DNA from 2 places in the Streptomyces sp. NPDC030296 genome. Region 1 is predicted to be linked to the other one. Evidence: riboswitches for the same ligand, from Rfam matches in the RefSeq annotation. Region 1 holds a riboswitch; the other holds the start of a gene.
What was found. Region 1 has a riboswitch for cobalamin ahead of ACZ4Z3_RS25710 (energy-coupling factor ABC transporter permease). Riboswitches for the same ligand answer to the same signal wherever they lie in the genome.

Region 1 (5,458 bases):
GTCGGCTCGTCGAGGATCAGCACCCGGGGGCGCATCGCCACGGCTCCGGCGATCGCGGTCCGCTTGCGCTGGCCGTAGGAGAGCAGATGGGTGGGCCGGTCCGCGAGGGCGGAGATTCCGAGCGCGGCGAGCGCCTCGTCCACCCGTATCCGTACCTGGTCGTCGGGCAGCCCGAGGTTCAGCGGCCCGAACGACACGTCCTGGGCGACCGATGCCGCGAACAGCTGGTCGTCGGGGTCCTGCACCACCAGCTGGACGGTCGTCCGCAGCCCGGTCAGACCCTTGCGGTCGTACGACACCGGCCGCCCCTCGACGGTCAACTCGCCCGAGCGGGGCCGCAGTCCGCCGCTGAGTAGCCGCATCAGCGTCGTCTTGCCGCTGCCGTTGCGGCCCAGCAGGGCGAGCGCGCGGCCCTCCCGCACCTCGAAGTCGAGATCGCTGAGCACGGTCGGGCCGTCCTCGTACGCGAAGGACACGCCCCGCAGGGCGACCAGCACGGGCTCGCTCATGTCAGCGGCCTTTCCAGGACGAAGGTGAGAGCGGCCACGGCCGCGAGGAGGACCACACTGGCCGTGGTGAAGCGGACGGAGACCCGTGCCTCGGGCACCAGGACACGCAGGGTGCCGTCGTAGCCCCGCCCGGCGAGACCCGTCTGGAGCCGCGCCGCCCGGTCGAAGGCCCGCACGAACGCGGTCGCGCCGAGTCCGGCGAGCGACCGCCAGGTGGCGGCCCGCGTGGTGTGCCCGAGCCGGGCCGCCTGCGCGTCGCGGATCCGGCGTACGGAGTCCAGGAGCAGGAAGCTCATGCGGTACGTCACCAGGGCGACGTCCACCACCGGCGCGGGCACCCCGGCCCGCGCCAGCCGGGGCAGCAGATCCGACATGGGGGTGGTGAACGCGAACAGCAGCACGCCCAGGGAGGCGGCGGAGGTCCGCAGCAGCAGTTCCGCCGCTCGGACCGGACCGCCCTCGGCGAGGGTCACGAAACCGTCGGGCCCGCCGACCTGGACGAGCAGGGGCAGCGCCCCGGTCACACAGAACCCGAGCGGCACCCGGTAGGCGCGCCACAGCCGGCGACGCGGCACGCCGGCCGGTCCCAGCAGCGCGACGAGCGACGTCAGCAGGACCAGGGCCGCGCCGGGCCAGGGCGGCAGCGAGATCGCGAGGACGGTGAGACCGAGCCCGAGCACGGCCTTGTCCACGGGATGGCGGCGGCGCCAGCGACTGCTGTGCGCCGCCTCGTCGATCGGCAGCACGGGGCGTCAGACCTCTTCGGCGCCGGACCCGGCCGGCGTCTTCGCGGTCTCCTGCTGCTTCGCCAGCGCCCGCGCCTCACCCTGGCGGCGGCCCCGGTGCAGGCCGAAGTAGTAGGCGAGGACGCCCGCGCCGAGGGCGGCCTGGAGGGAGAACAGCGCGGACTCGATCTCACCGGAGGGCGGCTCGTACAGGGGGGAGAACCACGGCTTGTAGTCCGGCTCGATCTCGGTGATCGCGCTCTCGGCCTCCCCGTCGGCCCCCGTGAACGGTTCCTTCTTGTGGTCGCCGAGGCCGAGGGCCAGCGGCAGCACCGCGAGCGCGGCCACGACCGCCAGCAGCAGGAGGTTGATCTTCGTGTTCCGGCTCATCGCGCCACCGCCTCGGTCGTCGTGTCCCGCTTGCCCGCCACGAGCACCCCGAGCCGCGTCAGCTCGCCCTTGCTCGACTGCGTCAGAAGCCGCATCACGAGCACCGTGAGCAGACCCTCGCTCACCGCGAGGGGGAGCTGGGTGATGGCGAAGATGGAACCGAACTTGCCGAGCGCGCCCAGGAATCCGCTGCTCGGGTCGGGGAACGCGAGCGCCAGCTGGACGCTGGTGACGCAGTAGGTGGACAGGTCGGCGAAGAACGCGCCGAAGAACACCGCGACCATCAGCGGCACGTCGTAGCGCCGCAGCAGCTTGTAGACGGCGTATCCGACCCAGGGGCCGACGATCCCCATGGAGAAGACGTTCGCACCGAGCGTGGTCAGGCCGCCGTGGGCGAGCAGCAGGGCCTGGAAGAGCAGGGTGATGGTGCCCAGTACGGCCATGATCGGCGGCCGGAACAGGATGGCGCCCAGTCCGGTGCCGGTGGGGTGGGAGCAACTGCCGGTGACGGACGGCAGCTTCAGCGCGGACAGGACGAAGGTGAAGGCCCCCGAGGCACCGAGCAGCAGCGTGCTCTCCGGGTGCTCCCTGATTTCACGGGTGAGTGACCGTACTCCGTGGACGACGAACGGCGCGGACGCGACACCCCAGGCGATCGCGTGCGCCGGAGGAAGGAAACCCTCGGCTATGTGCATGGCTCAGCAGACCCTCTCCAGCACCTCGTGGATGGTTGACGTGCCTTGGCCGGTCTCCTGGCTGACGGGTACCACCGCCCGTGCTCCGCCTTCCCGGGTCACAAGGACCCAGTGGCTGTCCGCGAGGACTGGAGCCGGACTTCCCGATCACAGTGGCGAGGGCCGCACCGGCATCACACCGGATTTCCCGTTCACCAAGGCGTGGTGACAGTAGTGCCCGCACAAGGGCGCTGACAAGCGCAGACGGGGGCGTGAAGACGGTGGTGAACAGCACACACCCCGGCGCACACCCCAGCAGCCCCACGCGGCGCACACCACGGAGGCCCGACGCCCCTGCCCCCTACGACGGATGTGCCGTCACGGCGGCCCCCGGTGCCGAGGGCCGCTCTTTGCCGGTGCGCGGGCCCTGCGCTTGAATGCAGGCTTCACACCTTCGGCACAAGGGAGTCAGCTGTGCACCGCCCGACCCTGGCACGCGGCACGCGCCGTCTCGGAGTCTTCACCGCGATCGCGCTCGCGGTCGCCGTCGCCACCGCTGCACCGGCCGCGGCCCACGCGGAGGTCGAGGCGGAGGGCGCCCGCGCCCTCGACCAGAACGTCGAGCTGACCTTCTCCGCCGAGTCGGAGTCCGCCTCGGCCGGCATCACCAAGCTGGAGGTCATCCTGCCGAAGGGCATCGCCCCCGCCGACGTCACCTACGAAGAGGGCCCCAAGGGCTGGAAGTTCGCCGCCACCGACCGGGGCTACACCGTCTCCGGACCGAAGCTCGCGGTGGGGGAGGACGCCGAGTACGAGGTCACCGTACGGCAGTTGCCCGACGCCAAGTCGCTCGTGTTCAAGACCCTGCAGTCCTACAGCGACGGCAAGGTGGACCGCTGGATCGAACTGGACGACTCCGGCGGTGACGGGCACGGCCACGGCCACCCCGCGCCCCGACTGGACCTGAAGCCCGCCGCGCCCGGCGCGAAGCTCGTCAGCCCCACCCCCAGCCCCTCTAAGGAGCCCTCGACAGCGGCCCCTTCGGCGGAGCGCGGCGCCGAGAAGACCCCGGCGCCGTCGGCGAAGCCCGCGGCGGACGACACCGACGACGACGGCATCCCCCTGGCCGTCCCCCTCGGCATCGGCGCGGCCGTCCTCGTCCTCGGCGGCGGCCTGTGGTGGTGGCGAAGCCGCCGCGAGGGCTCCGCCTGACCCTCCGTCGACGCGAACGAGAACGGCCTTGTGCCTGCTGTCGGGTGGGCACACCGGCCAGGGCGCTGGGTGCCCGCTACGCCGTACGGACCCTGCGTCGAGCGCTTACGGCCTTGGGCCTTCTTCGGCCGCCGGCCCTGCCGCGACCTGACCGAAACATGGCACGGGCTTTACTGCGACCTAGTTGCAGCTGCCGATTACCGGCACAAGGCTGAGGAGGCCGACCGCTCGACGACAGAAGGCGCACGTGTCGCTCTCTTCTTCGCGACCTGGGTGATCGCCCTGCTGGTGTGGCGCCTCGCCCGGATCGAGGAGAAGTGGATGACGGGCTGAACTCCCGGCGTTCGTGAACGAGTTGCCAGGGGAGCCGTCTGTTCCGGAGTCATCAGAGGCCCGCGTGGAGTCCGTCCGTGAGTCGTCCGTGGCTGTGGCGCCAGCCCGTCGGCACCCGTAGGGCGTCCGCCAGATGTGGGTGGCCGAGGGGCAGGTCGGAGTGCACATGGGTCGCGGGCGGCGCCGGCCAGAGCCGTACGGCCAGCAGCGCGGCGGCCAGCGTGATCGACCCCAGGGCGAGCGTCGTCCAGTCGAGTCCGGCCGTCGCGCCGAGCCAGCCGGCCAGCGGGTAGGTCAGCAGCCAGCAGCCGTGCGAGAGGGAGAACTGGGCGGCGAACGCGGCCGTGCGCTCCCCGGCCGGTACGGACCGCCGGATCAGCCGCCCGGTCGGCGTGAGCACCGCCGAGCACGCCGCGCCGAACGCGGCCCACAGGCCGAGCAGCGCGGGCACCCGCCACGCGCCGCCCGAGGCAGCGGTGACGGCACCCAGCCCGGCGAAGACGACCGTCAGCAGCAGCGCGGCCGGCAGCATCACCGCCCGGTCCGGCACCCGGTCCAGCAGCCGCGGCAGTGCCAGCGCCACCACCATCGACCCGGCCCCGTACGCGCCGAGCGCCAGCGGTACGGCGCCCTCGGACAGGCCCAGCACATCGCGGACGTAGACCACGGAGTTGACGGTGACCATCGCGCCGGCCGCGGCGACCGCGAGGTCCAGGGCGAGCAGCGCCCGGAGCCGGGGGACGGCGAGGAACCCGCGGACGCCCGAGCGGCGACCGCCTCCGGGCCCGGGGCGTGCCGCGCGTTCGGGCAGCACGGTCGAGACCACCAGCGCGGCCGACGCGAGGAAGCCGAGAACGGTACCGCTGAACAGCCAGTTGTAGGTGATGACGGACAACAGCGCCGCCGCGAGCGCGGGGGAGAAGAGGCTCTCCAGGTCGTAGGCGAGACGGGACATCGACAACGCCCGTGTGTAGGCGCGCTCCTCGGGCAGCACGTCAGGGATCACGGCCTGGAACGTCGGCGTGAACACCGCGGACGCCGACTGGAGGAGGAACACCAGGACGTACACCTGCCAGACCGAGTCCACGAACGGCAGGAACACCGCGACCCCGGCGCGTACCAGGTCCGCCGTCACCATGAGTGCCCGGCGTGGCAGCCGGTCGGCGATCGCGCCGACGGCCGGGGCGACCACCACGTACGCCACCATCTTGATCGCCAGCGCGGTGCCCAGCACGGACCCGGCGGCGGCGCCCGCCAGGTCGTAGGCCAGCAGCCCCAGGGCGACGGTCGCGAGGCCCGTGCCCACCAGCGCGATGACCTGGGCGGCGAACAGATGCCGATAGGTGCGGTGACGCAGGACGGTGAGCATACGGGCGGCTCCCCTCTGCACGAAGGCTCGGCGTGACGGCCTCGGGCGACGGCGCGGCGTGACGGGTCGGCGTGACGGGTCGGCGTGACGGTCGAAGCGACGACGCGCGATGTTCTCCGAGTGTAGCCATCATGTGCGCATCTGCGCACATGATGGCTCAGGAGTCGCCGTCGCGACTGTCTCGACCGACACGAGCGGCCCACGACCCGGCCGATGGCTCTAGGCTGGCCTCATGCCAGAACGCCA
Region 2 (5,458 bases), on a different contig from region 1:
GTCATCGCGGTGGCGATCATCTACATCCCGATCAAGCTCGGCGGCTTCGACGACATCTTCGCCAAGGCGAGCGAGGCGTACGGCCAGCCCAACCAGGCGACGGGCGCTCCGCGCGGGGCGCTGGTCCCGGGCGACGCCAACCAGTGGACGTACGCGACCCTGGCGCTCGGCTCGGCGCTCGCGCTCTTCATGTACCCGCACTCGATCACCGCGACGCTGTCCTCCAAGAGCCGCGAGGTGATCCGCCGCAACACCACCATCCTGCCGCTGTACTCGCTGATGCTGGGCCTGCTGGCGCTGCTGGGCTTCATGGCGATCGCGGCCGGCGTCAAGGTGCAGAACGGTCAGCTGGCGATCCCGCAGCTGTTCGAGACCATGTTCCCGGACTGGTTCGCGGGCGTGGCCTTCGCGGCGATCGGCATCGGCGCCCTGGTGCCGGCGGCGATCATGTCCATCGCCGCGGCGAACCTTTTCACCCGCAACATCTACAAGGACTTCATCAAGCCGGACGCCACACCCGCGCAGGAGACCAAGGTCTCCAAGCTGGTGTCGCTGCTGGTGAAGGTCGGCGCGCTGGTCTTCGTCCTGACGATGGACAAGACGGTCGCCATCAACTTCCAGCTCCTCGGCGGCATCTGGATCCTCCAGACCTTCCCGGCCCTGGTCGGCGGCCTCTTCACCCGCTGGTGCCACCGCTGGGCCCTGCTCGCCGGCTGGGCGGTCGGCATGATCTACGGCACCCTGGCCGCGTACGGCGTCGCATCCCCGACCAACCCGTCCCAGAAGCACTTCGGCGGCTCCTCCGCGGAGATCCCCGGCATCGGCGAGATCGGCTACATCGGCCTCACGGCGTTCGTCCTCAACGTCGCCGTCACCGTGGTCCTCACCTTCGTCCTCCGTGCGGCCAAGGCCCCCGACGGCATCGACGAGACCAAGCCGAGCGACTACACGGCCGACGCGGGCGACGCGGGAGTCCAGGTGGAACTGCCTCCGGCGACGGCGGGTTCGACCCACTGACGCTCCGATGCACAGCTTCCCCGCGCCCCTTTGAAGGGCCGAAGGCCCAAAAGGGGCGCGGGAACCTGCGCGAGCAACCAAGACGACCCCGCACCCGCCGACACGGCGAACAACCCGATTTCATAGGCGCCCAAGCGGCCCGAAGGGTCACAGCCCATGCTGACGCAAGGGCAGGGGCAGCAGGCGTACCCCCGGTTAACCTGACCCCGTGACCGTCCCCACACCGATCGTCCTGGACAGCGACCCCGGTATCGACGACGCCGTAGCCCTGCAGTACCTCCTCGGCACAGGCCTCTGGGACCTCAAGGCCTACACCTCGGTCGGCGGCAACCTTCCCGCCGACGCCACCTACCGCAACGCCCGCGCACTGGCCCGAGCCCTCCGCATCGACACCGACGTCCCCGTCCACCGGGGCGCGGGCCGCCCCCTCTCGCGCCTCCCCTACCGCGAGGCATCCGCCTTCCACGGCCGGGCCGGCCTCGGCGAGGAGTCCCTGCCCGACTCCACCGCCCCGCACCCCACGGAGTCCTCCGCGCAAGCCCTGCTGCGTCTGTCCCGCGAGTACGCGGGCGAGCTGACGGTGTGCGCCACCGGCCCGCTCACGAACGTCGCGATCGCCCTGCTGGAGGATCCCGGTTTCGCCCGCCGCGTCGCGAAGTTCGTGTTCATGGGCGGCGCCGCGCAGGTGCCGGGGAACTTCACCCCGGTCGCCGAGTTCAACATCTGGTCCGACCCGGACGCCGCCGAGGTCGTGCTCTCCTCCGGTATCCCGTTCACGATGGTCGACCTGGACGCCTCCCACGGCTGGCTGTTCCGCCCCGAGGACCTCGCGGCGCTGGAGGCGGCGGGCCCGGGCACGGCGCTCGCCGCCCGGCTGATGCGGACGTACATGCGGGCCTACACCCGCCACGGCGGGGACGGCACGTGTCCGCTGCACGATCCACTGGCGGTGGGGGTGTGCGGGGACGAGTCGTTCGTGACGGCCGCCGAGGGGGCCGTGATCGTGGAGTGCGCGAGCGAACTCACGCGCGGCCAGACCGTGTTCGTGCCGGCCGACGCCCGGCGGATCTACTACTCCGAGTCCGCCGACCTGACCGCCCGCCTCCGCCTCACCGGTCGCGTCGCCCTCGGCCCCGGCCCCCGCGACTTCAGCGAGCACTTCGTGACGACGCTGCCGCACTGGCCGGCACTGCCCTGACCGGCCCGCCACCACCGCGGCCGCCACCGCAACGCGCCCGCCGAACCGACAATCACATGATCAACCGCCCCTGTGGACAACCGCGGACCTGCCGACCGCCTCCTCGTGCAGACTGCGATCCATGGACATCACGATCAGGCGCATCTCCCCCGACGAGTACACCGACCTGGGCGACATCACCGCACAGGCCTACCTGACGGACGGCTTGCTGGACTTCGGTGAGAGCGACGCATACCTCGGCGAACTGCGGGACGTGGCGCGGCGGGCCGCCGCGGCCCAGGTGCTCGTGGCCGTGGCGGAGGGGCGGGTGGTCGGCGGCGTGACCTTCGTCCCGGCCGGAGGCGCCATGGCCGACATCGCCACCCCCGGGGAGGCCGAGATCCGGATGCTGGCGGTCGACCACGCCGCCCGCGGCCGCGGCATCGGCGAGGCCCTCGTGCGCGACTGTGTCGAGCGCGCCAGAGCCGTCGAGGGCTGTGTACGGGTCGTGCTGTCGACCCAGCGGACCATGCACTCCGCCCACCGCATCTACGAACGTCTGGGCTTCGTTCGAACGCCGGCACGCGACTGGAACCCCGTCCCGCACCTCCCGGACCTGACGCTGCTCACCTATGAGTTGACGCTATGACACGCTCCGAAGTCACCGCGACACAACATCTGGGGGTGGACCGGCGACCCAACACAAGATGTATGCTCATGCTCGCTGTCGCCGCAGGGGAATCCGGTGCGAATCCGGAACTGTCCCGCAACGGTGTACTTGCGTGTTTTCGCACGCGAGTCCAGTCCGAGGACCTGCCGACAGTGCGCCCGGCCGTCCGGTCCGGGTGCCCTGACGTCCGGGCCTCGTGGAGTGGGCCGGTGGACGCGACGCCCCCGTGCGCTCGTGTGCTGCTGCCTGCCCTCCGCGAAGCCCCGTGCCGAGCGAGGGAGAGCCCCCACGTGACCATCGCGCCAGCCGACCCGGTTTCAGCCACCCCGGCCCCCGCCGGACCGGCTTCCGCCACCCCGGCGACGGAGACCGACGGTCCCGGGGCCGCGTTGCTGCGGACCCTGACCGAGCTGACCGCCGACCTGCCCGACGCCGACCCCGGCCGGGTCGCCACCGCCGCGCTGCGCGGCCGGTCCGCTCGGGCGGACGAGGCGGAGCTGCGCGAGCTGGCCACGGAGGCGGCCGCCGGCCTCATCTCCGAGGACCCCGCCTACTCGAAGCTGGCCGCCCGCCTGCTGACGATCTCCATCCGCGCCGAGGCCGCCTCCCAGGGCGTCACGACGTTCACGGAGTCCGTCGCCGTGGGCCACCGGGAAGGGCTCGTCGCCGACCGCACGGCGGAGTTCACGCGCCTGCACGCCGAGCGGCTCGACGCGCTCGTCGACCCGGCCGCCGACGACCGGTTCGGCTACTTCGGGCTGCGCACGCTCCACAGCCGCTACCTCCTCAGGCACCCGATCACCCGCAAGGTCGTGGAGACGCCGCAGCACTTCATGCTGCGGGTGGCCAGCGGTCTCGCCGAGGACGACACCGCGCGGTCCGTGGACGAGGTCGCCGCTCTGTACCGGCTCATGAGCCGCCTCGACTACCTGCCCTCCTCCCCCACCCTCTTCAACTCCGGTACGCGACACCCCCAGATGTCGTCCTGCTACCTCCTCGACTCCCCGCTGGACGAGCTGGACTCCATCTACGACCGCTACCACCAGGTGGCCCGCCTCTCGAAGCACGCCGGCGGCATCGGACTGTCGTACTCCCGCGTCCGTTCGCGCGGTTCACTGATCCGCGGCACCAACGGGCACTCCAACGGCATCGTGCCGTTCCTGAAGACGCTCGATGCCTCGGTCGCCGCCGTGAACCAGGGCGGCCGGCGCAAGGGCGCGGCCGCGGTGTACCTGGAGACCTGGCACTCCGACATCGAGGAGTTCCTGGAGCTGCGCGACAACACCGGTGAGGACGCCCGCCGTACGCACAATTTGAACCTGGCGCACTGGATCCCGGACGAGTTCATGCGCCGGGTCAACGCGGACGAGCAGTGGTCGCTGTTCTCCCCGGCGGACGTGCCCGAGCTGGTCGACCTGTGGGGCGCGGAGTTCGACGCCGCGTACCGCAAGGCGGAGGCGGACGGGCTGGCGCGGAAGACCATCCCGGCCCGTGACCTGTACGGCCGCATGATGCGGACGCTCGCGCAGACCGGCAACGGCTGGATGACGTTCAAGGACGCCGCCAACCGCACCGCCAACCAGACGGCCGAGCCGGGCCACGTCGTCCACTCCTCCAACCTCTGCACGGAGATCCTGGAGGTCACGGACGACGGTGAGACCGCGGTCTGCAACCTGGGCTCGGTGAACCTGGGCGCCTTCGTCGACCTCACGACCGGCGACCTGGACTGGCAGCGGCTGGACGAGACCGTCCGCACGGCCGTGACCTTCCTGGACCGGGTCGTCGACATCAACTTCTACCCCACCGAGCAGGCGGGCCGGTCGAACGCCAAGTGGCGCCCCGTGGGCCTCGGCGCGATGGGCCTGCAGGACGTCTTCTTCAAGCTGCGGCTGCCGTTCGACTCGGCCGAGGCGAAGGCCCTGTCCACCCGGATCGCCGAGCGCGTCATGCTCGCCGCGTACGAGGCGTCCACCGACCTCGCCGAGCGCAACGGCCCGCTGCCGGCCTGGGAGAAGACCCGGACGGCCCGCGGTGTGCTGCACCCCGACCACTACGGCGTGGAGTTCACCTGGCCGGAGCGCTGGGCGGCCCTGCGCGAGCGCGTCGCCGCCGTCGGCATGCGCAACTCGCTGCTCCTCGCCATCGCGCCCACGGCGACCATCGCCTCCATCGCCGGTGTGTACGAGTGCATCGAGCCGCAGGTGTCCAACCTGTTCAAGCGGGAGACCCTCTCCGGTGAGTTCCTCCAGGTCAACTCCTACCTGGTGAAGGACCTCAAGGAGCTCGGCGTCTGGGACGCCCGCACCCGTGAGGCGCTGCGCGACTCGAACGGCTCCGTGCAGGACTTCGCGTGGATCCCGGCCGAGGTCCGGGCGCTGTACCGCACGGCCTGGGAGATCCCCCAGCGCGGCCTGATCGACATGGCCGCCGCCCGCACCCCGTATCTGGACCAGGCCCAGTCGCTGAACCTGTTCCTGGAAACGCCGACCATCGGCAAGCTCTCCTCGATGTACGCGTACGCCTGGAAGTCGGGGCTGAAGACGACGTACTACCTGCGCTCGCGCCCGGCGACCCGTATCGCCCGCGCCGCCCAG

Region 2: another riboswitch for cobalamin. It lies ahead of ACZ4Z3_RS11000 (ribonucleoside-diphosphate reductase subunit alpha); the one in region 1 lies ahead of ACZ4Z3_RS25710 (energy-coupling factor ABC transporter permease).

The regions. Positions count from the first base shown of each region.
Region 1 covers NZ_JBVICQ010000009.1:105,330-110,787, forward strand. Annotated here, with positions in the region: gene ACZ4Z3_RS25695 (energy-coupling factor ABC transporter ATP-binding protein) at 1-509, opposite strand, end outside; gene cbiQ (cobalt ECF transporter T component CbiQ) at 506-1,255, opposite strand; gene ACZ4Z3_RS25705 (energy-coupling factor ABC transporter substrate-binding protein) at 1,262-1,624, opposite strand; gene ACZ4Z3_RS25710 (energy-coupling factor ABC transporter permease) at 1,621-2,319, opposite strand; cobalamin riboswitch at 2,350-2,533, opposite strand; gene ACZ4Z3_RS25715 (DUF1775 domain-containing protein) at 2,773-3,510, shown strand; gene ACZ4Z3_RS25720 (hypothetical protein) at 3,580-3,843, shown strand; gene ACZ4Z3_RS25725 (MFS transporter) at 3,896-5,212, opposite strand; gene ACZ4Z3_RS25730 (ArsR/SmtB family transcription factor) at 5,445-5,458, shown strand, end outside.
Region 2 covers NZ_JBVICQ010000003.1:661,882-667,339, reverse strand. Annotated here, with positions in the region: gene mctP (monocarboxylate uptake permease MctP) at 1-1,017, shown strand, start outside; gene ACZ4Z3_RS11010 (nucleoside hydrolase) at 1,226-2,215, shown strand; gene ACZ4Z3_RS11005 (GNAT family N-acetyltransferase) at 2,337-2,843, shown strand; cobalamin riboswitch at 2,906-3,029, shown strand; gene ACZ4Z3_RS11000 (ribonucleoside-diphosphate reductase subunit alpha) at 3,155-5,458, shown strand, end outside.